One region of the Pseudarthrobacter sp. O4 genome, then DNA from elsewhere that is predicted to be linked to it. Evidence: riboswitches for the same ligand, from Rfam matches in the RefSeq annotation. Region 1 holds a riboswitch; each other region holds the start of a gene.
What was found. A riboswitch is a leader RNA that binds a small molecule or an ion and turns the genes downstream of it on or off. The one in region 1 is predicted to bind S-adenosylmethionine.
Positions count from the first base shown of each region.

Region 2: another riboswitch for S-adenosylmethionine. It lies ahead of ACQCSU_RS05320 (aminotransferase class V-fold PLP-dependent enzyme); the one in region 1 lies ahead of ACQCSU_RS09790 (DUF1737 domain-containing protein).
Region 3: another riboswitch for S-adenosylmethionine. It lies ahead of ACQCSU_RS18340 (bifunctional o-acetylhomoserine/o-acetylserine sulfhydrylase); the one in region 1 lies ahead of ACQCSU_RS09790 (DUF1737 domain-containing protein).

Region 1 is NZ_CP189591.1:2,126,090-2,135,660, reverse strand. Features, by position in the region: gene ACQCSU_RS09820 (ABC transporter ATP-binding protein) at 1-610, shown strand, start outside; gene ACQCSU_RS09815 (energy-coupling factor transporter transmembrane component T family protein) at 607-1,410, shown strand; gene ACQCSU_RS09810 (UDP-N-acetylglucosamine 1-carboxyvinyltransferase) at 1,554-3,077, shown strand; gene ACQCSU_RS09805 (glutamate--cysteine ligase 2) at 3,195-4,379, shown strand; gene ACQCSU_RS09800 (O-succinylhomoserine sulfhydrylase) at 4,429-5,637, opposite strand; gene ACQCSU_RS09795 (rhodanese-like domain-containing protein) at 5,638-6,048, opposite strand; gene ACQCSU_RS09790 (DUF1737 domain-containing protein) at 6,045-6,293, opposite strand; SAM riboswitch class IV at 6,391-6,506, opposite strand; gene ACQCSU_RS09785 (ATP-grasp domain-containing protein) at 6,878-7,822, shown strand; gene ACQCSU_RS09780 (glycosyltransferase) at 7,809-8,900, shown strand; gene ACQCSU_RS09775 (aminodeoxychorismate lyase) at 9,037-9,571, opposite strand, start outside.
Region 2 is NZ_CP189591.1:1,168,078-1,177,648, reverse strand. Features, by position in the region: gene ACQCSU_RS05325 (class I SAM-dependent methyltransferase) at 1-576, opposite strand, end outside; gene ACQCSU_RS05320 (aminotransferase class V-fold PLP-dependent enzyme) at 647-2,113, opposite strand; SAM riboswitch class IV at 2,149-2,262, opposite strand; gene ACQCSU_RS05315 (glutamyl-tRNA reductase) at 2,367-3,701, opposite strand; gene hisN (histidinol-phosphatase) at 3,888-4,700, opposite strand; gene rsgA (ribosome small subunit-dependent GTPase A) at 4,788-5,903, opposite strand; gene aroA (3-phosphoshikimate 1-carboxyvinyltransferase) at 5,887-7,314, opposite strand; gene ACQCSU_RS05295 (DoxX family protein) at 7,322-7,870, opposite strand; gene ACQCSU_RS05290 (sigma-70 family RNA polymerase sigma factor) at 8,301-9,086, shown strand; gene rsrA (mycothiol system anti-sigma-R factor) at 9,083-9,343, shown strand; gene ACQCSU_RS05280 (50S ribosomal protein bL37) at 9,464-9,538, opposite strand.
Region 3 is NZ_CP189591.1:3,956,367-3,965,937, forward strand. Features, by position in the region: gene ACQCSU_RS18305 (LLM class flavin-dependent oxidoreductase) at 1-1,082, opposite strand, end outside; gene ACQCSU_RS18310 (CGNR zinc finger domain-containing protein) at 1,163-1,759, shown strand; gene ACQCSU_RS18315 (ATP-dependent Clp protease ATP-binding subunit) at 2,050-4,545, opposite strand; gene ACQCSU_RS18320 (hypothetical protein) at 5,172-5,540, shown strand; gene ACQCSU_RS18325 (histidine phosphatase family protein) at 5,553-6,233, opposite strand; gene ACQCSU_RS18330 (CPBP family intramembrane glutamic endopeptidase) at 6,322-7,173, shown strand; gene ACQCSU_RS18335 (VOC family protein) at 7,298-7,936, opposite strand; SAM riboswitch class IV at 8,139-8,254, shown strand; gene ACQCSU_RS18340 (bifunctional o-acetylhomoserine/o-acetylserine sulfhydrylase) at 8,319-9,571, shown strand, end outside.

The sequences.
Region 1 (9,571 bases):
CACCGGCCCCAACGGCTCCGGAAAGTCGACGTTTGCCCTGACCCTGGCCGGCCTGCTGGCGCCGGTGTCCGGTACCGTTTCCGCCACGCCGGAGCTGGGCGCCGGCGCCGGGATCGATCCGTACCATTGGAAGGCGCAACAGCTGATTGCCCGGATCGGTACCGTCTTCCAGGAACCCGAGCACCAGTTTGTCACCGGCCGGGTGCTCGACGAGTTAATGTTCGGTCCCCGGCACCTGGGCCGGGGCGAAGAACGGGTGGACGAGTTGCTGGAGCGGCTCCGGCTGACCGAACTGGTGGACGCCAACCCCTACACACTCTCCGGCGGCGAAAAGCGGCGGCTCTCGGTTGCCACCGTGCTCGCGGCCCATCCGCAGGTGCTCGTCCTGGACGAGCCCACCTTCGGCCAGGATGCCAACACCTGGGCCGAGCTCGCCTCCTTCCTCTCCGAACTCCTCGACGCCGGCACCGCCGTCGTGTCGGTAACCCACGACGCGGAATTCACCGCGGTCCTTGGCGGCACCCAGCTCAGCCTCCGCGCACCGGAGCACCGTGAACCGGGCGATCGCGAGCCGGGCAATCGCGAACCGGGCCCGGTGGCGGCGCAGTGAGGGAAGTCCTGAGCCTGCGCGGCAACCAGGCCCTGTTGACCCGCGCCAACCCGCTGGCCAAGTTCACCGCCGTCGTGCTGATCACCCTCGTGCTGGCGCTGTCCATCGACTGGGTTTCAGCGTCGGTGGCGCTGGCCTTCGAAGTGGCGCTGTTTCCGCTGGCCGGGCTGAGCCTCGCGCTGCTCTGGCAGCGCGGCTGGCCGCTGATCCTGGCCGCGGCGCTGGGGGGCTGGAGCACCGCCATCCTGGCGCCGGACAGCGGAAGCATACTGCTCGACGCCGGCATCTGGTCCATCAGCGACGGTTCCCTTGAACTGGGGCTGGGCTTCCTGCTCCGCGGACTCGCCATCGCGCTGCCCGCGGTGCTGCTGATGAGCTGCACGGACCCCACGGACCTGGCCGACGCGCTGGCCCAGAACGCGAAACTGCCGCACCGCTTCGTCCTGGGCACCTTGGCCGCGATGCGGCTGGTGGGGCTCATGGCCGAAGAATGGCAGACCATCGGCATGGCGCGGCGGGCCCGCGGCGTGGGCTCGCGCGGCAACCCGTACCAGCGGCTCCGGTCCACGCTGGGGCAGAGCTTCGGGCTCCTCGTGCAGGCCATCCGGCGCGCCTCCCGGCTGGCCGTCACCATGGAGGCCCGCGGCTTCGGTGGCGCCCAACGCACCTGGGCGCGGCCCTCCACCTTCAGCATCCTCGACGCCTGGGTCCTGCTGGGCGGGCTCGGCATTGCCGCTGCCGCCGTCGCCGCGGCACTGGCCGCCGGGACCTGGAATCTCGTGTTCCTCACCCGGCAATAGGAGGTCCTCAACGCAGCGGTGCGCGCCCTGCCCCGGAACCTATCGCCCGGCGTTTATCGCACCGCGCGGATATTCCTGTGAGATTATCGGCATTTCGGCGGCGTTTTCCGGGACCAACAGCTGATCCGTGATATTTTTTGGGTATGACTCAACAGACTGCTGAACACGTTGGTGCCCTGCTCCGCGATGCCCGCGGACAGAAGGGCTGGACCCAGGGACAGCTCGCCGCCGAGCTGGGAACCAGCCAGAGCGCGATCGCCCGGATGGAACAAGGCAAGCAGAACCTGAGCCTGAAGATGATCCAGCGGCTGGAGTCCGTCTTCGGCCGGAGCATCGTCAAGGTAGGCCGGCCGCAGATGACCCACCTCCGGGTCGAGGGTGGCCGCACCCTCTCCGGTTCCGTGGACGTCAACAGCAGCAAGAACGCCGGCGTCGCCCTCCTGTGTGCCAGCCTGATCAACCGCGGAACCACCACGCTGCGCCGGCTGGCCCGGATCGAGGAGGTCAACCGTATCGTCGAGGTGCTGACCAGCATCGGCGTCGAATGCACCTGGCTGAACGCGAACGATCTGCAGATCCGCCGCCCCGCCGTGCTGGACCTCGATTCCATGGACGTGGAGGCCGCCCGCCGGACCCGCAGCGTGATCATGCTGCTGGGACCGCTCCTGGACGAGTCCAGCGAATACCGCCTGCCCTACGCCGGCGGCTGCGACCTCGGCACCCGCACGGTGCAGCCGCACATGCAGGCGCTGCGCCAGTTCGGCCTCAGCGTCGAAGCGAAGTCCGGGTTCTACGCCGTGCAGGCGCCGCCGTCGGACGGACATGACCGTTCCTTCGTGCTGAGCGAACGCGGCGACACCGTCACCGAGAACGCGATCATGGCCGCCGCCCACCGCCGCGGCACCACCATCATCCGCAATGCCAGCCCCAACTACATGGTGCAGGACCTCTGCTTCTACTTGCAGATGCTCGGCGTGGAGATCCAGGGCGTGGGAACCACCACCCTGAAGATCACCGGGCGCCCGTCGGTGGAGGCAGACATCGAATACTTCCCTTCCGAGGACCCGATCGAGGCGATGAGCCTCATCACCGCCGGCATCGTGACCAACTCGGAAGTCACCGTCCGCCGCGTCCCCATTGAGTTCATGGAGATCGAACTCGCGACGCTCGAACAGATGGGCCAGCGGCTCGAGCTGTCCGGCGAATATCTTGCCCGCAACGGCCGCACCCGGCTGGTGGACGTCACCACCAAACCCTCGGAATTACGTGCACCTGAGGACAAGATCCATCCGATGCCCTTCCCCGGACTGAACATCGACAACCTGCCCTTCTTCGCGGTCATTGCCGCCAACGCCCACGGCCAGACCATGATCCACGACTGGGTGTATGAAAACCGTGCGATCTATCTGACCGAACTGAACAGGCTCGGCGCCCAGGTGCAGCTGCTCGATCCGCACCGGATCTACGTCAACGGACCCACCAAGTGGCGTGCGGCCGAGGTGGGCTGCCCGCCGGCCCTCCGTCCCGCAGCCTGCCTGCTGCTGGCGATGCTCGCGGCCCGCGGCGTCTCGGAACTGCGCAACATCTACGTGATCGAGCGCGGCTACGAGGACCTTGCCGAGCGGCTCAACACCATCGGCGCAAAGGTCGAGTATTTCCAGGACTGACGGCCTCGTTTAAGCAACGCCGGGTCACTCCGCGCCCATCCGATCCCCTGGCATGGGCGAGGAGTGACTCCGCGTTGGGGTAGCGCGCTTCCGCGGGTCCTGACGCACAATAGATTTATGCGCACCTTCGGCGTGGAGGAAGAACTGCTGATAGTGGACCCCGAAACGGGGATGCCGCTTGCCCTGGCCGACGTCATGCTGCCCAGCCTGGTCCCCCAGAAGCAGGACGCGGGCCGCGTGGTCCCGGCGCAGAGGCCGGTCCACGAAGACGCCGGTTTCAGCTTCGAGCTCAAGCTGGAACAGATTGAAACCCAGACGCAGCCGTGTCTGGATTACACCCAATTGCTCCAGCAGCTCAGGCAGGGCCGTGCGCTCGCGGACCAGGCCGCACGGGCACACGGCGGCCGCGTCGCAGCCCTGGCCACGTCGCCGAGGGGCTCCGCGACGCACACAACGCCTTCGCCGCGGTATGTCACCATGCAGGAACGATTCGGGCTGATCGTCCGGAACCAGCTCACCTGCGGCTTCCACGTCCACACGTTTGTGGAATCCCCCGAGGAAGGCGTGGCGGTGATGGACCGGATCCGGGACAAGCTGGCCGTGCTGATTGCCCTCAGCGCAAATTCCCCGTACTGGAACGGCGCGGAGACAGGGTTTGAAAGCTACCGCACCCAGGCGTGGAACCGCTGGCCGGGCTCGGGTCCTACGATGATCTTCGGCAGCGTGCCGGTCTACCGGCGGGTGGTGACCCGGCTGGTGGAAAGCGGCGTGCTGCTGGACGAGGGGATGATCTATTTCGACGCGCGGCTGTGCAGCCACCATCCCACCGTGGAGGTCCGGGTCGCCGACGTCTGCCTGCGGGCCGACGACGCGGCGCTGATCGCCGTGTTGGTGCGTGCCCTGGTCGAATCGGCCTGCCGGGAGTGGAACGACGGCGTTGAACCAGCCCCGGTGCCGACGCTGCTGCTGCGGATGGCCGCCTGGCAGGCCAGTAATTGCGGGCTCCGCAGCCAACTGCTGGACTTCGGGACCTTTACACCCGCGCCGGCGGCGGATGTGGTCCACGCACTCGTGGACTATCTGGCCCCGGTGCTGGCGGAGCAGGGGGAGCTGGAACTGGTCCACGAGGGCATCGCACGGATCCTCGCCGAGGGGACCGGTTCGCAGCTGCAGCGCCGGCCGTTCCGGGAAGGCGGCCTCGTCGCCGTCGTCGACCGGGCCGTCAAGGTAACCATGCTGGGGTCGGAGTCCCGGGATCCCGCGCACCAGCCGTCGTCCCTGGGCCGGGTGCGCCGGGCCTGACCGAAAAGACGCTGCCGAGTCCGCAGTTCGCGGTAGGAAGAATCCCTGGTCAGACCTGTTTGAGCGCCTGGCGGAGGTCGCGGATCAGGTCCTCGACGTCTTCCAGGCCCACGGAGAGCCGCACCACGCCGTCGCTCAGCCCGATCGCAGCGCGTCCTTCCGGGCCCATGGCGCGGTGCGTCGTCGTGGCCGGATGCGTGATGAGGGACTTCGCATCGCCCAGGTTGTTGGAGATGTCGATGATCCGCAGCGCGTCCAGCAGTGCGAAGGCGGCTTCCTTCGCCGAGCGCCCGGGGGACGGGGAAAGTTCCAGCGTGAGCACGGTGCCGCCGGCCGTCATCTGCCTGGCCGCGAGCTCGTACTGCGGGTGGGATTTCAGCAGCGGGTACAACACCGCGCTGACCGCGGGCTGCTCCTCGAGCCATTCGGCCAGCCGCAGGGCGGACGCCGAGGAATGGTTGACGCGCAGCGCCATGGTCTCCAGGCCCTTGGTCAGCACCCACGCGTTGAAGGCGGACAGGGCGGGTCCAGTGTGCCGCATGAGCTGCTTGACGGGCCCGTCAATGAATGCCTTCGTGCCCAGGATCGCCCCGCCGAGCACCCGGCCCTGGCCGTCGATGTGCTTGGTGCCGGAGTAGACCACCACGTCCGCGCCGAGGTCCCCGCAGCGCTGCAGCAGGGGGGTGGCGAAGACGTTGTCGACGACGACGGTCGCCCCGGCAGCATGGGCCAGTTCGCTCACGGCGGCGATGTCCACAATCTCCTGCATCGGGTTCGATGGCGACTCGAAGAAGACCGCGGTGGTCGGCTCCGACAACGCCTCGCGCCACTGCTCCAGGTCCGGCCCGTCGACGAAGACCGTTTCCACACCCCAGCGCGGCAGGATTTCGTTGAGGATCACAAAGCAGGAGCCGAACAGCGAGCGGGCGGCGACCACACGGTCCCCGGCGCCCAGCAGCGCGCCGAGCGCGGTGAACACCGCGGACATGCCGGACGCCGTCGCAAAGCACGCCTCGGTGCCCTCGAGCAGCCGGAGCCGTTCCTGGAAGGTCGCCACCGAGGGGTTTCCGTAGCGGGAGTAGACGAAGCGCTCGTCCTCGCCGGTGAAGGCGCGCTCGGCGGCGGCGGCGGATTCGTAGACGAAGCCGGAATTGAGGAAGACCGGCTCGGTGGTTTCCTGGAAGCCGGTGCGGTCAAGTCCGCCGCGGACAGCCTGGGTGTCGGGGCTCCAGCCGGCGGCGTCGGGATTGAAAGTCACTTAGTTCTTTCCGAGGTTGGTGGGCAGGCCGCGGTTCTTCCAGCCGTTGACGGTCCGTTCGCCGTAGCGGTCGGGCTCGCCTTCGAAGCCCTCGAGGACGTTGTAGGAGGTGAAGCCGGCCTCGGTGGCGGCGGTTGCGGCGGCGATGGAGCGGGCACCTGAACGGCAGAGGAACACCAACTCGGTACCGGAATCCTCCGGCGCCTGCTGCTTCAGTTGCTTCACGAACTGCGAATTGGGGATGCCGCCGGCCAGGCTCCACTGGATGAAGAGCGGATCATTTTCCGTCGCTTTCGTGTCCGGGATGCCGATGTGGGCCCATTCCGCCTCGGTGCGGACGTCCACCAGGATGGCGCCCGCCTCCAGCTTGGCCCAGGCTTCCTGCGGGTCCAGGTCTCCGGCGTAGCTCACGCGTGGCCCTCGATGGTCTCTTCGTAGCCGACGCCGTCAATTCCCAGGCCTTCGACCGCGTCGGCGACGGCGGCGTCCGCGCTGGCAAATGCGGCCGGCAGCACCACGGCCTGGGCGACGATGACGCTGCTGCCGTTGAAGGCGGCGGAGGGGCTTCCGTGCAGCACGTAGCCTTCGGCCAGCGCCGCCGAAACGCGCTCGCAGAAGGAGCGGTCGTCGGGGCCGGTGAACAGGCGGTAGGCCAGCTTTTCCTCGGCGGCTGCGCCGGGGACGGCGGCGGACGGGGCGGGTGCTGTGGTGGGGACAGCGGGGGCGGATGCGTCAGGCACGACGGTACTCCTTCTTTCACGCTTGCAGCTCGAATGGGTCGATATGCCGAGTATTCACCTGAGGCACCCCGCCGCGAAAGGGAGGGTTGCCGACCGGCCAGTCAGGGCTTGGCGCCGGTTCTCATTACTCCCCAAAAACGTAACATCTGCAGGGCTGGCCCGCACCGCCGCCCTCGTCATGTTCCGTAACCGTAACCGTAACCGTCTCCCGGCGCCGCCGGCGGAGCCGGTCGGGAGACGTCAGGCAGTGTTTTGACCGGAGCGGTCCGTCGGGGTAGCCAGCGGCTGAATATACGTATCTACCTGTCCGGCCGACTATCTCCGCCGGGGACAGTTTCGAGTAGCGCCTACTCGGGTCTTCTGATATGGCGCTCGCCTTTACTGGGAGGCAGGCAACAGGTCCCGAGAGGTCTCAAAGTGCCAACCGCCGCAACTTGAGGGGGTACCGCGCAGGGTCATGCCAGGCCCTGTCCGCCGTCTCAGAACTGAATGGAGAAACTGTGAAACCCCGTGTCCTGATTACCGGCGCCGGCGGCCCTGCCGGCCTGGCCCTCGCCGCCCAGCTGCGGTCCCGGGGCATTCCCTTCCTGGGCGCTGACGCCCGCGAACTGCCGGAAGGGACCGGCGTCACCGCTGTCAGGGTACCCCCGGCCGCTGACCCTGAACTGATCCCGGTTTTGCGCCGGCTGGTCGCACGGGAGGGAATAAATTTGGTCATCCCGACTTCCGGCGAGGAACTGATGCAAGTCTCGGCGGCCCGCGCGGGTTTCGGAAGGGACGTCCGTGTTATCACAGGCGAGCCCGGGCCGGTGGCTGTCGCCAGCGATAGGCTCTTCACAGCCTGGCTCTTGCGGTCGGCCGGGGTCCCGGTCCCGCGGTTCGGAGTCCCCGGGGACTTTGCCGGCGCCAACGCAGCGATGGCCGCGCTGGACGGCCCCGTGGTCGTCAAGCCCCGGGTTTCCCGCGGCGGATGCGGGGTGATTGTCGTGGACGGAAGCGTGGACGTCGACTGGGCAGGACTGCCGGACGGGCAGATCGTGCAGGAATACATTCCCGGAACGGAATATGTGCCCGTGGTCTTCGGAACCCCCGCCCACAACGGTACGGCCCCGTTTGCGGTCGTGGTGGAAAAGACCGGGCGCGCAGATCAGTACGTGGTCAACGCGATAGCCGTCCGCCGCGCCGCGGCCGGGGAGGCAATGGATGTGGGCAATGTGGCGATGGCCGCCGTCCGTTCGCTGGGGCTGACCGGCCCGGTCGAACTTACCGTCCGCCGCCGGGCCGACGGGACTCCGGTGGTGCTGGAAATGAACGCCCGGTTTGGCGCCCACAGCGAAGCGGCGCCCGAGCTGCTCGACGCCGTGCTGGCCTCCTTCAACCTGCCGTCCTTCAATCCTGCGTCATTCCGGCAGGGAACCGGAGCATACGCCCATGCCCTGGTTTGACTCAGCTGAGCCGGGAATCCACCCGGGCCTGCTCCTCCCCGGCGTACTCATCACCGGTCTGCCGGTCCTCGTGTTCGGCCTCGTCCGGCTGCTCGCCGTGCCGTTGGCAGTGTGCTTCGAGGTCCGGGCGGCCAGCCGGCGGCGCCGGGGGGCTCCGACGCTCTGGGACGAATGGCCAAGCGTGTCGATCGTCGTCCCGGCCTTCAACGCGGCCGCCGTCATCGAAAACTGCGTCCGGTCCGTCCAGCTCACCCGCTACACCCGGTACGAGGTCATCCTCGTCGACGACGGCTCCACGGACAACACGGCCGAACTGATGGCCGGTCTCGCCGCCGGGGATCCTCGAATCAAGGTCCTGGGACAGCCAGGCGCCGGGAAGGGAGCTGCCCTGAACCTGGGCGTCCGCTATGCCACCGGTGACGTTCTGGTGTTTGTCGACGCGGACAGGATCTTCGCACCGTACACGGTCGACAGGATGCTGCAGGGCTTCGAGGACCAGCGCACCGGGGCAGTCTGCGGCGATGACAGGCCGGTCCAGCTGCACCGGACCCGGCCGCTGGCCTTCATCAGCCACCTCGGTACGGCGATGGCCCGGCGGGCCCTGGCCGTGGCCGGCTGCGCGCCATTCGTTTCCGGCAACATCGATGCGTTTCCCCGCAGGGTCCTGGCGGAAATCGGGCCGTTCTGCGAGCACTCGGTGGGGGCGGAGCTGGAGCTGATCTGGCGCGTGCGCAAGGCGGGATACCGCGTAGCGTTCGCGCCGCGCGCCCACATCTACGCCGGAACGCCATCGACCGTCCTGGCCCGCTGGCGGCAGCGCGTCCGCCGGGCACACGGCCTGCTGCAGGCGATGACAACCCACAGGGGCACGAGCGGCAAGGAAGGACACCGGGACAAGTCCGCCCGGACCGGCGTCGGCACTGCCAGCCCACGTCCCCGTAGCCTGCGGACCCGCACGGCAACCAGCGCCCGGACCGGAGCGGCAACCGGCGCGCAAACCGGCGCCCGGACCGGCGCGCAAACCAGCGCCAGGCCTGACGACGACGCCTGGGCCGCGCTCAGGGAGGCCTGGGCTTAGGCGGACCCGCCTCCACTCGCCACTGAGACCGCCGGCCCGGTTTTCTGGCAGAATTTTCCGGGTGCCGGCATCTCGGATTCCTGCGCCAGCCCCGTAGCTGCGCCCTGCGCCAGCCCCTTGGCAGGACTGGACTCGGCTACTCGATGGTGGCGTAGAGCACGTTCAGCTCGGCCGTCAGCTGCCTGCGCAATTCCGGAGTGCCGATCTCCTTGCCGTCAAGGTGGTTGACGGGCGCCAGCAGTCGGATGCTCGAAATCAGCCACACGGCATCGGCGTCGAGCAGGTCTTTCGGCTCCAGCGGTCCGTAGCCCAGCTCCCAGCCGGCAGCCTTGGCGGCGGCGAACAAGGCGCCCTGCGAGGTTCCGGGCAGGATGCCGCTGTCCAGCTGGGGTGTGATGAGCCGCCGGACCGTGCGGATGCCGCCCTCGCCGTCGTCGGAGGTTTCCAGGTGGGCCAGCAGGACTGTCGACGTGGGGCCCTCGAGGACCCTGCCGTCCGCGGAGGTGAAGATGACATCGTCGGCGCCCCGGTGGTGGGCGTAGCGCAGCGCTGCCATATTGACGGCGTAGGAGAGGGTCTTGGCGCCCAGGAGCAGCCAGGGGGCGCGCTCGCCGACCTCGCTGTCGTAGCCGCGGTCCAGGAGGATGACGTCGATCCCTGTCGCGCGCTGG
Region 2 (9,571 bases), 960 kb from region 1:
GGTCAGGTGGCTCTCGAGTCCGGTGAACTCGGGCCCGAGGAGCGGTTTGAAGTGGGGCTTGTGCACATCGCCGGCATGCATGATCCGCGTGAGCCGGTGGACCCAGGGAACGGAGGTGTCCAACTGGTTCCAGATCAGCCCCAGGACGCCGTGCGGGCGCAGGATCCTGGCGATCTCGGTGCTGGCTCGGAACGGATCGCACCAGTGCCAGGCTTGGGCGATCGTGACAAGATCGTAGGCTGCCGGAGCCAGCCCGGTGTCTTCGGCGGTGCCCTCGATGGCGGCCACGCCGGGCAGTGTCCGCCGGAGCTGTTCGAGCATATCGGCGGAAGGATCGACCGCTACGGTGTGCAGCCCGCGTTCAGCCAGGAGGGCCGTGAACTTACCGGTTCCGGCGCCGATGTCCGCGGCGTCCCTCGCGCCGGCCGGGATCAGCCAGTCGGCCGACTCGCCGGGATATCCCGGCCGGACCCGCTCATAGTGGGCTCCGCCGTCCCGGAAGCTCTGCCCGAGTTCCTGGCGGCGGTCCTCCTGCAGTTTGGGGCCGCTGTGTAGGGTGGGGCCGCCGCGTGCCACGTGCGATCTCCTTCGGGCAGGTCCGGTTGGTACCCTTCGAATTTACCGCACGTGGGGTTACCGCGGAGGCCTACTCCGCCACCGCGCACGGCGCGGCGCCGGCGGTCCCCGGCGTGTTCGGTGCCCAGTGAGGGTAGCTGCGGGCGTCGTTGGACGGCACCCAGCGGCCGGCATCCACCACGTAGTCCCAGCCGAGGCCGGTCCGCCGCAGCTCCTGGATACCGGCGAGCAGCCGCTGCGCATCCTCGAGCCGCGAGCCGAGGCCGAAGCTGGCCCGCAGCGAGCCCGAGGGCAGGCCGAGCCGCTTGAGCAGCGGGTGGGCGCAGAACCGGCCGTCACGCAGTCCGATGCCGTGTTCGGCGGAAAGGTAGGCGGCAACGAGGCCGGCGTCGTAGCCTTCGACGGAAAAATTGACGACGCCGATCATGCCGGCGCCCTGCCCGTCGCCTTCAGGGTCCGTGTCCGCGAAGATCCGGTGGACCGTCACGCCGTCGATCTGCTGGAGACCCTCGACGACGAAGGAGCGGATGGTGTCCTCGTGGGCGTACCACTGCGTCTGGTCCAGGGCGGCAATCACCTGGGTGGCCCGGGCCAGTGTTGCCGCGCCCAACACATTGGGGGAGCCGCCCTCGTGCCGGGCCGGGCCTGTGGTCCAGCTGACCGTGTCCAGCCTGGCGTCGCTGACGGCTCCGCCGCCGGCCAGGTGCGGGGTGCCGGCGTCGAGCCAGTCCGGGCGCCCCACCAGCACGCCGGAACCGAACGGCGCGTAGAGCTTGTGGCCGGAGAAGGCGAGGTAGTCGACGTCGTCCGCGGTGATGTCGATGCGCCGGTGCGGGGCGAGCTGGGCGGCATCGACGACGATCCGGGCGCCGTACTCGTGGGCAAGGGAGGCCAGGGTGCGGATGGGCAGGATCTCGCCGGTGACGTTGGAGGCGCCGGTGACGGCGAGCAGGCTGATGCCGCCTTGCGCCAGCTGTTCGCGCAGCTTGTCCAGGGTCGCGGCAAGGGTGGGGGCGGCCACGACGCTGCGGTGCGGCACGGTCTGCCAGGGCAGCAGGTTGGCGTGGTGCTCGATATCGAGGTAGAGAACCTCCCCGGTGTGCCTGCCGTCGCTGACCGGCAGGCAGCCGGCCAGCAGGTTCAGCGAGTCGGTGGTGTTGCGGGTGAAGATCACGGAGTCGCCCGGGCGGCCGCCAACAAACTCGCGAACGATGGTGCGGGCGTTTTCGTACACGGAGGTGCTGATCTGGGAGGCGTAGCCGGCGCCGCGGTGGACGCTGGCGTAGAACGGCAGGATCTCGTTCAAGTAGGCCGACACCACGGACAGTGCGGGGGCGGAGGCTCCGTAGTCCAGGTTGGCGTAGCGGACGTGTCCGCCCTGGATCAGCGGGGCCTGGATCTCCGCCCCGGTGACCGCGGCGAGCGGCCTGCCGGCGACGGCGAAGCGGTCGGGGAGCGCCGCTGCGGAGGCGGGGCGGACCCCGCCGGAGGCAGGAAAAGTGGCAGGAAAGGTGGCGGGAAAAGTGGCAGTCGTCATGGGACCTCGCTCGAAAAAGGACCCCAAGCACCGGGGATCCGCGCTTGCCGCGTCCGTTCCGGACCGGCCAGGTCGTCACCCGGGGCACCCCACCGCGAATGGAGGGTTGCCGGCCAGCAAACCGGGGTTTAGCGCTGGCACTCGTGACCTGCTTCGAGCCTAGGACATCCCGGCCGCCGCGGAAAAGGCAGGGCAGGAATGTGAAGCGCTTTGTTACGCACCGCAGTGGCTGGTGCCTTTGGTGCGTCGCGGCCTACGGCGCGGCGCTGGCTGCGCTGCTGAGCTGGACATCAAGGCCGAACAAGGCCTCCAGGGCTGCCGTGTAGTCGGCCTGGCGGCCGGCGGTGGCCAGCTCCCTGGCCCGGACGGTCGGGGTATGGAGCAGCCGCCGGACGATGCGGCGCAGGGCGATGTTCACGTCCTCAGCCGGGGCGCCACCGCCGTGTTGCCGTCTGACCCGCTCCATTTCGGCGTCGAGGACGTCCTGGATGTACCGGCGCAGGGCAACGACGGCGGCGTCGACGGCGCGGATCGCTTCCTGCTCCTCGAATTGCCGGGCAGCCTGCCTGACCAGGGCATGGGCGAGGCGAAGTGCTTCGGCGTCCGCTGGGGGAGCGGCAAGCTGCACGGATCCCAGCGTGATCAGTTCGACGCCCGGCAGGTCCGCCACGTGCGGGTCGAAATCGTGGCTGGGAGCCAAGTCAATGACGGTAAGCGGACGGGCTGCGTCCTGCCTCCAGCGCGCCAAGCTGGCGGCGCCAATGCGAGCCCCGGTGCCGCTGCTGCCGATGATGACATCTGCCGCGGCGGCGGCGGCGGGCAGCTCCCGCTCTGTCAGCGGCGTTCCGCCCCGGGCGGCCGCAAATGCAGCGGCCCGCCCGGAGTGGGAGTAGACGGCAACACTGATGCATTGCCTGCTTCTCAGGAGTTCCGCCACGTGCGCGGCGTAGGCACCCGTGCCTACCAGGACCACGGATGCCCCGGCCAGGCTTCCCTGGCTGGATCCTATGGCTGCCAGATCCAGGGCGACGGTGGCGATGGATCGTCCGGCGGCGCTGAGGGCTGTCCGCGCCCCTACCGCCTTGGAAACGCGGGAGGCCGCTTGAAACAGCCGACTCAACCGTCCGCCGGCCGTACCCGCCAGCTGGGCGTCGGCGAGGGCGCGGCGGACCTGGCCGGACACCTGGCGCTCACCGACCACAACGGAATCCAGTCCGGCCGCCACCGCGAAGAGGTGCGCGGGGACCGACGCGCCCTGGACGTACTCGAAATGCGACGTGAGCAGGGCGGCCGGCAGGCCGGAGCAGCGGCAGAGGGCGGCCAGCGCATCGGACCGCGCGGACTCAACGTCCCGGGCCGAGGGGACTTCGCAATAGATTTCGAAGCGGTTGCAGGTGGACAAGACCAGCGATCCGGAAACGGCGGGACTGCTGGCGAGGAGGTCCGGGGCTAGCTCGGTGGAGACAGCATGCAGCCGCGCAGCCGAATCGTGGTCCAGATCCCGGTACCTCGCAATGAGCGCCAGTAGCACCGGCCCCGATCCGGAGTCCCCGGATGCGGGATCCGCCGTTGGATGTGTTCCGGACATGGCTGTTCTCCTCCCAGAAAAGGTCCAGGCCGCGTCGCGACAGGCACTCAGGCCCGCTGCCGTGGCCAGAGTGATGCATCGACCTTCGGGATATCTTGAGCGCCGCCGCCCGGGGAGCCCCGCGGCACAGCAGAACGACGGCGGACGCCCCCGCACGGGAGTCCGCCGTCGTCCGCAAGCGGGACCTTACAGCAGGTCGTCGAGGCCCGGGTTGAGGCGCTTGAGGACCTCCGAGTGCAGGATCGAGTTCGTGGCCAGGGCGTTGCCACCGAACGGCCCGTCCTCACCCTCGAGGGAGGTGAAGCGGCCGCCGGCTTCCGTGACGATCGGGACCAGGGCCGCCATATCGTACAGGTTCAGTTCGGGCTCGCAGGCGATGTCGACGGCGCCCTCGGCCACCAGGCAATAGGACCAGAAGTCACCGTAGGCGCGGGTCCGCCATACTTCCTCGGTGAGGCCCAGGAACTCGTCGAGGTTTCCGCGTTCCTTCCAGCCGCCCAGGCTTGAGTAGGACAGCGAGGCGTCCGAGAGCTGGGAGACGTTGGAGACCCGCAGCCGGGTGGCTGCGGCGAGCGAGCGGCCCATGTAGGCGCCGGCACCCTTGGCCGCCCACCAGCGCTTGCCCAGTGCCGGTGCACTGACGACGCCGACGACGGGCTCGCCCTCGTCAACGAGGGCGATCAGGGTGGCCCAGACGGGGACACCGCGGACGAAGTTCTTGGTCCCGTCGATCGGGTCGATGATCCAGCGCCGGGACCCGTGGCCGGAGCTGCCGAATTCCTCGCCCAGGACGGCATCGCGCGGGCGGGAGCGGGACAGTTGGCCGCGGATCGCTTCCTCTGCGGACTTGTCCGCATCCGTCACCGGCGTCAGGTCAGGCTTCGTTTCGATCCGAAGGTCCAGCGCCTTGAAGCGGCTCATGGTCTGGGAATCTACGGAGTCTGCCAGTACATGGGCAAGGCGCAGGTCATCGTTATAGCTCGAAGCGGGTTGACTCATGGTTCCAAACTACCGCCAAAGGGGGCGGCCCGCCGGGAGGCCACGTTGCCGGGCCACAGGAGGTGGACCGGGCGTGCCTGCACAAAACTACGAAACGGTGCCGAGTTCCTTGACGTCCTGCGCTTCCATCCGTGGGTCCGTGCCCAGCAGCCGGCGCAGCGAGGACAGCCTCGCCGGGCCGGATGGCCCCGCATGGCCCGCAGCCACCCACGCATCCACGCCGCAGTTGACGGCGCTGGAGTCATGCTTGCAGCCCCGCTCACAGTTGTCGGTGCCGGGTTCGAGGTCCGGGAAGGAACGCAGGATCCGGTCCGGATCCACATGGGCCAGGCCGAAGGACCGGATGCCCGGCGTGTCGATGATCCAGCTGCCCGCCGGGGCATCGTTGACCTTGAGCGCCAGCGCGGAGGAGGAGGTGTGGCGGCCGCGCCCGGTGACGGCGTTGACACCGCCGGTGGCGCGCTCGGCACCGGTCAGGGCGTTGACCATGGTGGACTTCCCGACGCCGGAATGGCCCAGCATGACCGTGACCTTCCCGTCGAGGTACGCGCGCAGCTGTGACACCGCGTCCTTGTCCAGCCGGGCGGACAGTCCGTCATCCGAGCGGGCATCGATGCCGGAGGCGGCCGAATCCGCCGTCTTGCTGATGATGACCGGGAAATCCAGGTGCTGGTAGTTGGAGAGGAGCTCGGCAGGATCCTTGACGTCGGCTTTGGTGACGAGCAGCAGCGGCTCAATGCCGGCGTCGTACGCGGCCACCAGGGCGCGGTCGATGAACCCGGTCCGCGGCTCCGGGTTGGCGGCGGCCACCACGATCACGAGCTGGTCTGCGTTGGCGACGACGGCACGCTCGATCGGGTCCGTGTCGTCGGCGCTGCGCCGCAGCAGGGTCTTGCGGTCCTGGATCCTGACCAGCCGGGCCAGGGTGTCCGGTTCGCCGGTGACATCCCCCACGAGCGAGACGAAGTCGCCGGCCACCACGGGGTTGCGGCGCAGTTCCCGGGCGCGGGCGGCGATGATCTTGCGTTCGTGCCCGGTGCCTTCGCCGACGACGGCAGTGTAGCGTCCGCGGTCGACGGTGATGATCCGGCCTGTGACGGCTTCGTCATGGCTGGGCCGGTCCTTGGTGCGCGGTCGCGTGCCCTTCTTGTTGGGACGGATCCGGACGTCCGATTCGTCCCAGGAATCAGTGCTGCGGGCCATGGGGGGCGTCCTTTTCTGCGGCCGGGCCAACCGCGGCTTCTGCCCCAGGGCCCTGTGCCAGCATGGCTGTCCACAGCTGCGGGAAGTCCGGCATGGTCTTGGCCGTGGTCGCGATGTCCTCGACCTCGATGCCCGGCACGGCCAGGCCCAGGATGGCGCCCGCAGTGGCCATGCGGTGGTCCGCATAGCTGCGGACCACGCCGCCGTGCAGGGCAGCGGGCCGGATGATGAGGCCGTCGCTGGTCTCCTCGGCGTCGCCGCCCAGGCGGTTGATCTCGGCCATGAGCGCGGCCAGCCGGTCCGTTTCGTGCCCCCGGAGGTGGGCGATGCCGCTCAGCCGCGAAGGGCCGGTGGCCAGGGCACAGAGTGCTGCCACGGTGGGGGCGAGTTCGCTGGTTTCGTCGAAATCGCCGCCCTTGATCTCCTCGCCGCCGGTCACGGTCAGGGTGCCTTCCTCCAGCGTGACGGTCGCGCCCATCGTGGAAAGGATGCTGCGCCAGAGGTCACCCACCTGGGTGGTCTCGGCGGGCCAGTTGGGGATCCGGACCGTCCCGCGGGTGGCCAGGGCGGCAGCGAGGAAGGGCCCGGCGTTGGACAGGTCCTGTTCGATCCTGAGATCAAAGGCGCTGATGGCCCCGGGGGACACGATCCAGTGGTTGGGACGGGAATCGTCGACAGCCACACCGACTCCGCGGAGGACGGCGACGGTCATGTTGATGTGGTCCAGGCTCGGGACGGGGGCGCCGGGGTGGTCCACGCTCGCGTGTTCCAGATGCAGCCCCTCGCTGAACCTGGCGCCGGCGAGCAGCAGGGCGGAAACGAACTGTGAAGAGGCGCTGGCGTCGATGGCGAGGTGGCCGCCGCGCACCTCGCCGGTACCCTGGACGGTGAACGGCAGCGCGGACGCCGGACCGCCGTCGGGCGAGCGGACCTCGACGCCAAGGCCGGCCAGCGCCTCGATGATGGTTCCCATCGGCCGCTTGCGGGCGTGCGGGTCGCCGTCGAACAGGGTGGCTCCGCGGCGCAACGCTGCCACCGGCGGGACGAAGCGCATGACAGTGCCCGCCAGGCCGCAGTCGATCCCGGTCCGTTCCGCAGCGGCGTCCAGGCCGATCGGCAGGATTTCCAGGTCGGGGCCGAAGGTGCCGTCGCCCGGGACCTCCGTGATCGTGGCGCCGAGCTGGCGGAGCGCCCCGATCATCAGCGCCGAGTCCCGCGAGTGCAGCGGGGCGCGCAAGCGCGAGGGTCCGTCGGCGAGGGCGGCCAGCACGAGGTATCTGTTCGTCAGGGACTTGGACCCCGGAACGGTAACCGTCGCGTCGACGGGCCGCTCGGCAAACGGCGCCCGCCAGTGCGGAGCGCAGTCTGCCGGAACGGGGGTGGCGGCTGCTGTGGGGGTGGCGCCTGTCATTGCCTTCTTATGCTCCGACGGTGTGGTCAATGGCTTTGCGTACGGCCTTGTCGGCCTTCTTGAGCTGCTTGCCCGTGGTCTTCTTGACGTCGGTGGCGAGGTGTCCGGCGTTCTTCCTGGCGTCCGCAGCGAGGTGCTCGGCGCGCCAGGCCAGGCTGGGCTTTCCGTTCGTGTCGACGGAGGCCAGCAGGACGCCTCCGGTCAGCGAGACGTTCTTGAGCAGCTGCTTGCGGCGTGCGTCGCGGCCCGCCTTGGAGGTGATGTCCGCGCTGCGCCATTCAACATAGCCGTTGAGCGCCGAGATGACGGCCAGCACCGTGGCTGCGAGACGAGACGATTTGCCCAGGGCGAGGCAAACCCCGGCGCCGACCTGAGTGCCGCCGATGACGCGGGCAAGGACTTTCTCATTGGTCTGGAACGGCAGCGATTCAGCCGCGCGGCGCAAGAGGGGAGAGAGCTGTGTCGCAGTGTCATCCGCATTCTTCAGCTTGTCCATGCCTGCGAGGACGAAACTGGAGGCGAGCATGGGCCGGGCGAGAAAACGGACAAGGGACATGAATTTCCTCCTGGATGGACGAACCGCGGATATGAAGCGGGAGAACCGGTTCTAGTCTTGCACTTTTGCGGAATATTTGCCTGTTGCGCGTGGTTGTCAATTGCAGGTTCCAGCCGCTTGCTGTGGCCGGATTAAGACCCACATCGGCCCGGTTTGCGGCTCGAAGACATTTGCGGGCTCGAAGACAGTAGTGCACTGCAGAAGTAGTGCACTGCAGAAGCGTGGTCGCGGTGCCATGGCGGCAACGCCGTAACGGCGGTGCTATGACACTGGCGCATCGGCCGCGGGCCGGGAAGGTAAAGGAGGCGGAAATTTGTTGCTGGTGAAGGAGAGCGTAGAGCTGGAGGCGGGCCCGGGGAATCCTTGGACCAGGGCCCGGCCGGTCCGCAGGGTTGAGGCCCCGGGCACGGTAACAGGCGCCCTCAGGAAGGTGACAGTAGACTTGAAGGCAATGAGCACCATGGATCCGGCCGTTGCGGCCATGCACGAGGTTGCCGGAAACGACGCCACGCCCAACAAGTCCCCTGTAGCCAGCCCGGCTGGCGCATCTCCCGATCCTGCCCAGGAGACGCTGGTGGACGGGCAGCCGCTGGATACCTCGACCGAAACAGTGGAACAGCGCCGGGTCCGTTTTGAACGCGACGCGATGCAATACGTGGACCAGCTGTATTCCGCGGCCATGAGGATGGCGCGGAACCCCGCGGACGCCGAGGACCTGGTCCAGGAGGCCTACACGAAGGCGTTCTCGGCCTTCCACCAGTACAAGCCGGGAACCAACCTCAAGGCGTGGCTGTACCGCATCCTCACCAACACGTACATCAACCTGTACCGCAAACGGCAGCGTGAGCCGTTGCAGTCGAATTCGGACACCATCGAGGACTGGCAGCTGGCACGTGCCGAGTCGCACACGTCGTCGGGGTTGCGTTCGGCTGAGGCAGAGGCCCTGGACCACCTGCCGGATTCGGACGTCAAGCGCGCCCTGCAGGCTATCCCGGAGGAGTTTCGGCTGGCCGTCTACTTTGCCGATGTGGAGGGCTTCGCGTACAAGGAAATTTCAGACATCATGAACACCCCGATCGGGACGGTCATGTCCCGGCTGCACCGCGGCCGGAAGATGCTGCGGGATATGCTCGCCGACTACGCCTCCGAGCGGGGATTCAAGGCCGCACAACCCACCACAGCGGCCGGAAGCAACAAACAGGAGAACAGGAAATGAGCGACTGCCAGGGACTGGGCGATTGCGACGACGCCCGGATGCAACGTATCTACGAGTATCTGGATGGGGCGCTCACGCACGATGACATCGCTGAGATCAAGGACCATCTGGACGGGTGTCCGGAATGCTTTGAGCAGTACGACCTCGAATGTGTCATCCGCGTGATGGTGAAGCGTTCATGCACCGAAGCTGCCCCCGAGAACCTCAAGAACTCGATTCTCGACCGGATCCATTCGATCCGCCCGGTCGAAGCCTGAGCCCTCGTCGCCGCCAGACCGGATCCACCGGAGGGGCCAGGAATGGCCCACAGACAAATGACCCCGGAAACCGTCAGGTTTCCGGGGTCATTTGTCTAAAGCTGTCATTCCAAGCTTTGCTTAGGCGTTGGGGCGCTTGCCGTGGTTCGCGCCGCCACGCTTACGGTCACGACGTTTACGTGCACGCTTGCTCATAGCTGGCCTCCTTAATATTGGTACTCAAAAGAG
Region 3 (9,571 bases), 1.8 Mb from region 1:
GCCGAACGCGGTGCCTCCATGTAGGGCAGTGCGTAGTGATCGGCGATCAGGATGATCCCGCGCTGGTCGAGGGTTGCCGAGTGGCCGCCGACAACGAGCATCACCTCGTCGGCGCCGGTGCGCTTATGCAGGGCTTCGAGACGGTCGGCGACAGTAGCGGCGGTGCCGTGGAAGCTGCGGTTTGTGTAGGCGCCGAGGATCTGCCGTTCCTGCGTAGTGGCTTGGTAGGCCTCGACCTCGTCCGGAGGCAGGAGCAGGTAGCCCTCGTTTTTGAACATGCGCAGCATGGCCATCGCCGACGTCGCCGCCTGCCGTTTCGCCTCGGCCGGGTCATCGCTGATCGCCACGGGCACGCTGACAAGGGTATGGGGCTCGGCGAGCACAGCTGAGGGCTGGAAGCTTTCTTTATAAAGACGCATGGCCGTGTCGATGTCCGCGTCACCGAACTGCAACGCGAACGCATATGGTCGGCCCAGCTGCCCGGCCAGCTGCGCGGAGTACGGCGAGGAGCCCAGCACCCACATCTCCGGGGCGGTCGAGGGTGCAGGCACCCGGTTCTCCCTTGCCTGCCATGGGCCGGGCACCGCGTGGACGTGCCGGTACGGGTGTCCGGGAGGAAACTCGTCACCCAAGAACCCGAGCAACTCGAGCACCTGCTGTGGGAATCCGTCGTTGGCATCCGCGCCTCGACGCAGCGCGGAAGCGGTCGCCCCATCGGTGCCAGGGGCGCGGCCCAGCCCGAGATCGATCCGGCCCCGGGCGAGAGCCTCCAGCATCCCGAACTGCTCGGCGATCAGCAACGGGGAGTGGTTGGGCAGCATTACCCCTCCGGCGCCAAGGCGGATGCGCGTCGTCTCAGCGATGAGGCGGGCGACCATCAACTGTGGTGAAGACACCGAGGTCGCTCCCATCGCATGATGCTCCGACATCCAGAACCGGTGATAACCCCGCTGGTCCGCCGTCCGCGCCAGCGAGATAGTGCCCGCGAGCCCCTCCTCAGCGGTCATCCCCACTCCGGTGCCGCCCGCGGAGAGCACAGACAGCGTGAACGGGGCCGTGCCGGATGGTCGACCGAACTTCATACAAACTCCTCATGGAAAAATCTTCGTTTTGGCGTGATTGAAGCGTAGCAGGTGCCTCACGCTTAAATGAACCTGATACCATGAGAACCATGTCGGACCCACTGCTAACTGCCGTACCAGGTGCCGAGGAGCATCCCTGCCTCGCGCTGGTCAACAGCGCAAGCGAACTGGCCGGAGGCAAACGCTACGACGAACTGGGCACTCCTGAGGGCGCGGCGGCTTGGCTGATGGCGCACGATCTCATCGCATCGGAGACTGTGTTGCACGAGCACTGCCAGGGCAGACTCGCTGCGCTGCGTGCAGATCTGCGCGATCTCTTCACTGCGCACACCACTGGAGACGTCCCCACGACAGCGGCTGTGCATGCTGTTAATCGTGCGCTGACCCGCGCCCCCGGCGCGCTGCTGTTACGGTTCGACCCAGCGGCGGGGTTCACCCGTCGCGCCGACCATCCCGTGACGCAGGTCGTCGAGCACGTCATGGCAGTCATCGCCGATGATGCCGCCTCGCTGCTAAGCGGCGACCAAGCATCACTGCTGGCGTCCTGCGAAGCGGACTCGTGCCAGCGGTTCTTCCTCCGCACCCATGCACGACGGCAATGGTGCTCAACCCGTTGCGGCGACCGAGTCCGCGCCGCACGCGCCTACTCACGCAAACGCGCGATACACAGCGCATGAATCATGTGCTGCCGAAGCCAACAATCGGCCCGGTGGAACAAGCACACCCAGCTTCAAGTGCATTTGTGAGCCAAACCCGGCCCACAAGTCCTTTTAGCAGACTGCCATGCTCACCAAATCAGGATTTGACGCCTATAGGAGCATCCCCGCAAATACAGGCAACTACGACGCCCGGCAAGACCTTAGCTCGGATATTTCACTTTTTCACAAGCCACCCCTACTTCGCCTTCCCGGCAGCTGCGAGGTGCGGCTGCAGGTCCCCCTTCGACGCGGGCGCCGCCGCTTCGTCCTCAACCCGGGAGCGGCAGGGCGTCCGGGATGCGCGGCTTGGCGTTGCCGGCGAAGGTGAACTTGGCGTCGTCGCCTTCGCCGTCCACATCCACCACCACGATGTCGCCGGCGTGCAGCTCGCCGAAGAGGATCTTCTCGGAGAGCTGGTCCTCGATCTCACGCTGGATGGTGCGGCGCAGCGGCCGGGCACCCATCGCCGGATCGTAGCCGCGGGTTGCCAGGAGCACCTTGGCCGCGGGGGTGAGCTCGATGCCCATGTCCTTGTCCGCCAGGCGCTTCTCCAGCCGGCCGATCATCAGGTTCACGATCTCGATGATCTCGTCCTGGGTCAGCTGCGGGAAGACAATGACGTCGTCAACACGGTTCAGGAACTCGGGGCGGAAGTGCTGCTTGAGCTCCTCCGTGACGCGGGCGCGCATCCGGTTGTAGCCGGTCTGCGTGTCCGTGCCGGACTGGAAGCCGGTGGCAACGCTCTTGGAGATGTCCCGGGTGCCGAGGTTGGTGGTCATGATGATCACGGTGTTCTTGAAGTCCACCACCCGGCCATGGCTGTCGGTCAGGCGGCCGTCTTCCAGGATCTGCAGCAGCGAGTTGAAGAGATCGGCGTGTGCCTTCTCCACCTCGTCGAAGAGCACCACGGAGAACGGACGACGGCGGACCTTCTCGGTCAGCTGTCCGCCCTCGTCGTAGCCCACGTAGCCCGGAGGGGCACCGAAGAGACGCGAGACCGTGTGCTTCTCCGAGTACTCGGACATGTCCAGGGTGATCAGTGCGTCTTCTTCGCCGAACAGGAACTCGGCGAGGACCTTGGCGAGCTCGGTCTTGCCGACGCCGGTGGGACCGGCGAAGATGAACGAACCGCCCGGACGCTTCGGATCCTTCAGACCCGCACGGGTCCGGCGGATAGCCCGCGAAACCGACTTAATCGCCTCATCCTGGCCCACCACACGCTGATGCAGCTCCTCTTCCATCTTCAGCAGGCGCGAGGACTCTTCCTCGGTCAGCTTGAACACCGGAATGCCGGTGGCATTCGCCAGCACCTCGGCGATGAGGTCCTCATCGACTTCGGAGATGTCGTCCATGCCGCCGTTCTTCCACTGGCGTTCCTTCTCCTTACGCTCGGCGGCGAGCTTCTGCTCCTCATCGCGCAGTGACGCGGCACCCTCGTAGTCGGAGGCGTCGATCGCGGCGTCTTTGGCCTTCCTGACGGCAATGATTCTTTCGGCAATAGCCTTAAGCTCCGGCGGGGCCGTCATCCGGCGGATGCGCAGCCGGGCGCCGGCCTCATCGATCAGGTCGATCGCCTTGTCCGGCAGGAACCGGTCCGAGATGTAACGCTCCGAGAGGGTCGCCGCGGCGACCAGCGCGCCGTCGGTGATGGTGACCCGGTGGTGTGCCTCGTACCGGTCGCGGAGGCCCTTGAGGATCTCGATCGCGTCGGCGACAGATGGTTCCTTGACCTGGATCGGCTGGAAGCGGCGTTCCAGGGCGGCATCCTTCTCGATGTGCTTGCGGTAGTCATCCAGCGTCGTCGCACCGATGGTCTGGAGCTCGCCGCGGGCCAGCAATGGCTTCAGGATCGACGCCGCATCGATGGCACCCTCGGCCGCACCGGCACCCACCAGGGTGTGGATCTCGTCAATGAACAACAGAATGTCGCCGCGGGTGCGGATCTCCTTGAGGACCTTCTTCAGCCGCTCTTCGAAGTCACCGCGGTAGCGGGAGCCTGCCACCACGGAGCCCAGGTCCAGGGTGTACAGCTGCTTGTCCTTGAGAGTCTCCGGGACATCGCCGCGGACAATCGCCTGGGCGAGGCCTTCGACGACGGCGGTCTTGCCGACGCCCGGTTCACCGATCAGGACAGGGTTGTTCTTGGTGCGGCGGGACAGGACCTGCATGACGCGTTCCATTTCCTGCTCGCGCCCGATCACGGGGTCAAGCTTGTTCTCGCGCGCAGCCTGGGTCAGGTTGCGGCCGAACTGGTCCAGGACCACGGAACCGGAGGGAGTCGCTTCAGCCTGGTCCTGGCTCGGGCCAACGCCGGTGCTTTCCTTGCCCTGGTAACCCGAGATGAGCTGGATGACCTGCTGGCGGACCCGGCTCGGATCCGCACCGAGCTTGACCAGCACCTGGGCGGCAACACCTTCACCCTCACGGATGAGGCCGAGCAGGATGTGCTCGGTTCCGATGTAGTTGTGTCCCAGCTGCAGGGCCTCGCGCAGCGAAAGCTCCAGCACCTTCTTGGCGCGCGGAGTAAAGGGGATATGGCCGGACGGGGACTGCTGGCCCGGGCCGATGATCTCCTGCACCTGCTCACGCACGCCCTCGAGCGAAATGCCAAGGGACTCAAGAGCCTTGGCGGCAACACCTTCACCCTCATGGATCAGTCCCAAGAGGATGTGTTCGGTACCGATGTAACCGTGGTTCAGCATGCGTGCCTCTTCCTGGGCAAGCACAACCACGCGACGGGCACGGTCCGTAAATCGCTCAAACATTTCGCCACACTCCCGGCTACCCCCTCCTTGATGCTACGTCGCCGCAGGCCCACTTGGGGCGTTCGCGGGAGGCAAAATATTAGAGAGCCGGATTCATCCGACGTCCGGGTAAGTGGCAGGTTTTCGCACCGCTATCCGGCGTGCCACGGCGAGTGGACTCCGCCGCCATGACACCTCCTGCCGTTGGATGCCGATTCAATTCCCGCACCCAATCGGACCGGTTAATGACGGATGGCGGTTGAGCCCAGGCCGAGATGGTTGTTACGGCTGACGCCGACGATCAGGGTTGAACGGCAGCCTCGATGAGGTCATCAATTCCGTGTGCATCTCACACGCCGACGGATGCAGGGAAATCCGGTGAGAAACCCTGGCATTTCCCAATCGGTGAGCTGGCCGGATCTACGAATACGCTGACCGGCTGCGGCCACAGAATGCTGATGAGGCTTCTCGAAGCGCTCCATGGAGCAGACGGGCTCGTCACTGGGCCGCCGCCAACTTTCCACTACCGGAAGGGGCGCGGAATCCGTCATGCGCGGAGCGGGGATTCTGCATCGCCGGATCCATGAGGCAAGCTTTCCACCGGTCACGACAGAGGAAGGGAAAGCCGCTCCAACTTGGTCATTTTGATGCTTAGCGCTACTTTTCCGCGCAGTGGTCCTCGACCCCCGAGACAGCGCCGGTGGCCGTCGAAGAACTCCTGCAAGATTCCTGAACGCTGCCCCCAGGTCCGGCCGGTCTTTTCCACTGCTCCCGACGATGGCCGGAAGTACGTCCAGCACCGGCTCTGGGCGGACCGGGCCGATGTGGTCGAGCTGGTCAAACAGGGCGCCACGGTCTACGTCTGCGGCGACGGCAAGCACATGGCGCCGGAGGTCCGCGACACATGTGCGCTCATCTACCGGGAGGCGACCGGGGCCTCGGCGGCGGACGCCGATGCGTGGATGGATGAGGTGGAACGCACCCACGGCAGGTACGTGGCCGACATCTTCACGTGAAGATGCCACCGGTCAGAAGAACATCGGCGGGGCGTCCAGGACGGTCTCGTCCACGCGCCGGTCCACCCACTGGCTGAAGGGCTTGTCCAGTTCATACTTGCCGCGGTCGGTCCGCAGTAGCGTCCGGACCTCGGCGTTGTCCGGGTTGTTCAAGGACTCGAAGTACTCCACGGACCAATGGAACCAGCGCATGCAGAACAGCCGCATCGTGAGCCCGTGTGTCACGAACAGGGCGTTCGGGGCATAACTCGGCTTGGACCAGTGCCGGTACAGCGTCTCCATGAACGAGGAGATCCTGTCGTACACATCGGAGCCGGACTCGCCCTCCCGGAAACGGTAGAAGAAGTGGCCGTAGGCGTTCCGGAGCTCCTTCTGGTCCTCGATTTCGCCGGCGATCTGGAAGTTCGCCCAGTCCTGCTCGCGCAGCCGCGGCTCCTCGATGACCCGTTCCGTCAGCGGACCCAGGTTCAGTGCCTCGAGGGTCTGGTACGCCCTTAGATACGGGGAGACATAGACGCAGACGTGGCGGCCATCGAGCAGGCGCCGGACCTGCTCGCCGGCGGCCCGGGCCTGCTCGAGGCCCAGCCCCGTCAGCGGAATCCGGTAGTCAGGCACCCGGTTGTAAATGGAGGTGTCGGCGTTGGCGGCAGACTGGCCGTGCCGGATCATGATGATTTTCCCGGGCGCACTCATAAATCCCAAGCATAGGGCCCTGCAGCCCGGCGGATCCGCCAGAGCCCGGAAGCAGGCAACTGCCAGCAACTGCAGGCAAGATAGGAACATGTTGGTTCCCTCCCGCCGTCGGCTGCGGATAGAAGTGTTGATTGCCCTGGGCCTGTCACTGGGGCAGTCGGCCGTGTATTCAGTGGTGCAGCTGCTGGACAAGATAACCAGGGCGCCGCTGGCGCAGGGGACCTCCACGCTGAACCGCTCGCAAAGCAGCCGCGAGTACTTCGACCTCACCTACCAGCTGCTGGACATCATCTTCGCGCTGGTGCCGGTGGCCCTGGTGATCTACTTCCTGACCGAGCACCGGGCCGGCCTGCCCGGAGGCAGCAGCCTTTCCGGAAGCAGCAGCCTTTCCGGAAGCAGCAGCCTGTCCGGAAGCAGCAGCCTGCCCGGAAGCAGCAGCCACGGCGCCACCGCCTTCGGCAAGCTGGGCTTCAATTTCGCCCGGCCCGGCAAGGACCTGCTGCAGGGGCTGGGCCTGGCCGCGCTGATCGGGATTCCCTCGCTGGGCCTGTACGCCGGAGGCCGGGCGCTGGGGATCACGACGGCGATCATCCCCAGTGCGCTGGACTCCTACTGGTGGACGGTGCCGGTGCTGATCCTCTCCGCGGTCCGGCACGGGATCGTGGAGGAGGTCATTGTGGTGGGCTACCTGCTGGACCGGCTGGGCAAGTTCGGCTGGAGCATGCCCGTGGCAATCTTTGCCAGCTCCATGCTGCGCGGCAGCTACCACCTGTACCAGGGCTTCGGGCCGTTCATCGGCAATGCGGTCATGGGCGTGATCTTCGCGCTGATCTACACCCGGACCCGCCGGGTGATGCCGCTCGTCATTGCCCACGCGCTGCTGGACATCGTGGCGTTCGTCGGGTTCAGCCTCTTCGGCAAGGCCATCGGTCTGGGCTGAGCCGGCCCGGGCCGGGCCGGCTACCCGGCCGCCCCGCCGGCCGTTAAACGATCTCGGCCGCCATCAATGGGTGACGTCATTGGCACCCGCTGATGGCGGCCGAAGTGTTAGGGCAGTGAAGGCCTCAGATGGTGACGGCTCCGGAAGCGGTTTCGAAGGTGACGGAGAGGATGCCGGGCGTGCCATGCGGGGCAAGCCAGTTGACGGCGACATCTTCCAGCGGCTTCTCCACCTGTTCACCCAGCCATTCCGTGACGCGGTCTGCCGAGCCGGCGATGGTCAGGGACGTCATCTTGACGTCGCTCGGGTAGGCGTTGGAGGGGTGCAGCTCCGGATCGCCCTCCCACTTGAGCATGTACGGGACCTGGGGGTCGGCGATGAGTCCCAGGATGCCGATCTGCTTCCAGACCAGCTCGCGGCCGTCGGGGAACTTCCGGTTGCCGTTGACGGCAGCGCGGCCGAGCCGCTCTTCGAACGGTGCCAGGTCGTCAACCTCGACGCACCAGCCCATCCAGCCGCCGCCCGCTTCGGAGCGGGCGCGTACGGCCTGGCCGAAGGGAGCCTTGTCCGAAGCCGGGTGGTTCAGGACCTCGACGACTTCCAGGTACTTGTGTCCCGCGAGCGGGATAATCATGTTGCGGGTCCCGAAACGGGGGTGTACTCCGCCCTTTACGGCTTCGACGCCGAGGGCAGACGCAATACGGTCGGTGGTGGCTGCCAAACCATCTCGTTCACAGGCGTAAGAAACGTGATCCATGCGCATGCCATCATCTTGGCACTTTGTGATGGAGCTCTCAGCTTAGGGCATCCTAAGCGAGATGGGATGTCATTCTGTGGTGGTGCGGGCGCCATCGTTGCGCCCGTCACGGCAGGACTCCGCCCGCGGACCCGGGGTGCCGGAGGGCGGGCTTCATCTTTGTCACAAAGCTATCCAAGGCCCGGGGAGCGTTCCTACACTGAAGCCAGGTCATGAGTGCCAGCGCATAGCCCCGGCTTGCTGGCCGGCAACCCTCGTATCGCGGTGGGGTGCCCCGGGTGAAGACCTGGCCGTCCGGCGCCCGCCGGAGGGCAAGCGCGGCGCCTGCACCGCCCCCGGGCCGATGGCCTGTGGGGTGGGCTGTGCCCGGTCCTTGAGGAGTATTCCGATGTCCAATGCCTGGTCCTTCGAAACCCGCCAGATCCACGCCGGCCAGGAACCGGACAGCGCCACCGGCGCGCGTTCCCTGCCCATCTACCAGACGACGTCGTTCGTGTTCCCCAGCGCCGAAAGCGCCGCCAACCGCTTCGCGCTTGCCGAACTCGCCCCCATCTACACCCGGATCGGCAATCCCACCCAGGATGCCGTGGAACAGCGGGTGGCCAGCCTTGAGGGCGGCCTCGCGGCCCTGCTGCTGAGCTCCGGCCAGGCCGCGGAGACCTTCGCGATCCTGAACGTCGCCGAGGCCGGCGACCATGTGGTGGCCAGCCCCAGCCTGTACGGCGGAACCTACAACCTGCTGGCCCACACGCTGAAGAAGTTCGGCATCTCCGTGACCTTCGTGGAGGATCCGGACAACCTGGAGCAGTGGCGCGACGCCGTCCGGCCCAACACCAAGCTGTTCTTCGGCGAAGTGGTCTCCAACCCCCGCCAGGACGTCCTGGACATCGAGGGCGTCTCGAAGGTAGCCCACGAGGCCGGTGTCCCGCTGATCGTGGACAACACCCTCTCCACGCCGTACCTGATCCGGCCGATCGAGTGGGGCGCTGACATCGTGGTGCACTCCGCCACCAAGTACCTCGGCGGCCACGGCGCCGCAATCGCCGGCGTGATCGTGGACTCCGGCAACTTCGACTTCGGGAAGGACCCGGAGCGGTTCCCCGGCTTCAACACGCCGGACCCCACGTATAACGGACTCGTCTACGCCCGGGACCTCGGCAAGGACGGCGCCCTCGGCGCGAATCTCTCCTACATCCTCAAGGCCCGCGTCCAGCTCCTGCGCGACCTCGGCTCCGCCGTGTCGCCGTTCAACGCCTTCCTCATCGCCCAGGGGATCGAGACCCTGAGCCTGCGCGTCGAGCGCCACGTCGCCAACGCCACCAAGGTGGCCGAATGGCTCGAGGCCAGGGACGACGTCGAATCGGTCGCCTATGCGGGGCTGCCGTCCAGCCCCTGGTACGAGCGCGGCCGCAAGTACGGCCCCAAGGGGACGGGCGCCGTCGTGGCGTTCAACATCGCCGGGGGAGCGGAGGCCGGCAAGCGCTTCGTCGACGCCCTCGAACTGCACTCGCACGTCGCGAACATCGGCGACGTGCGCTCGCTGGTCATCCACCCGGCGTCGACCACCCACAGCCAGCTGTCGCCGGAACAGCAGACAATTGCCGGCGTCAATCCTGGACTCGTACGGCTTTCGGTGGGTCT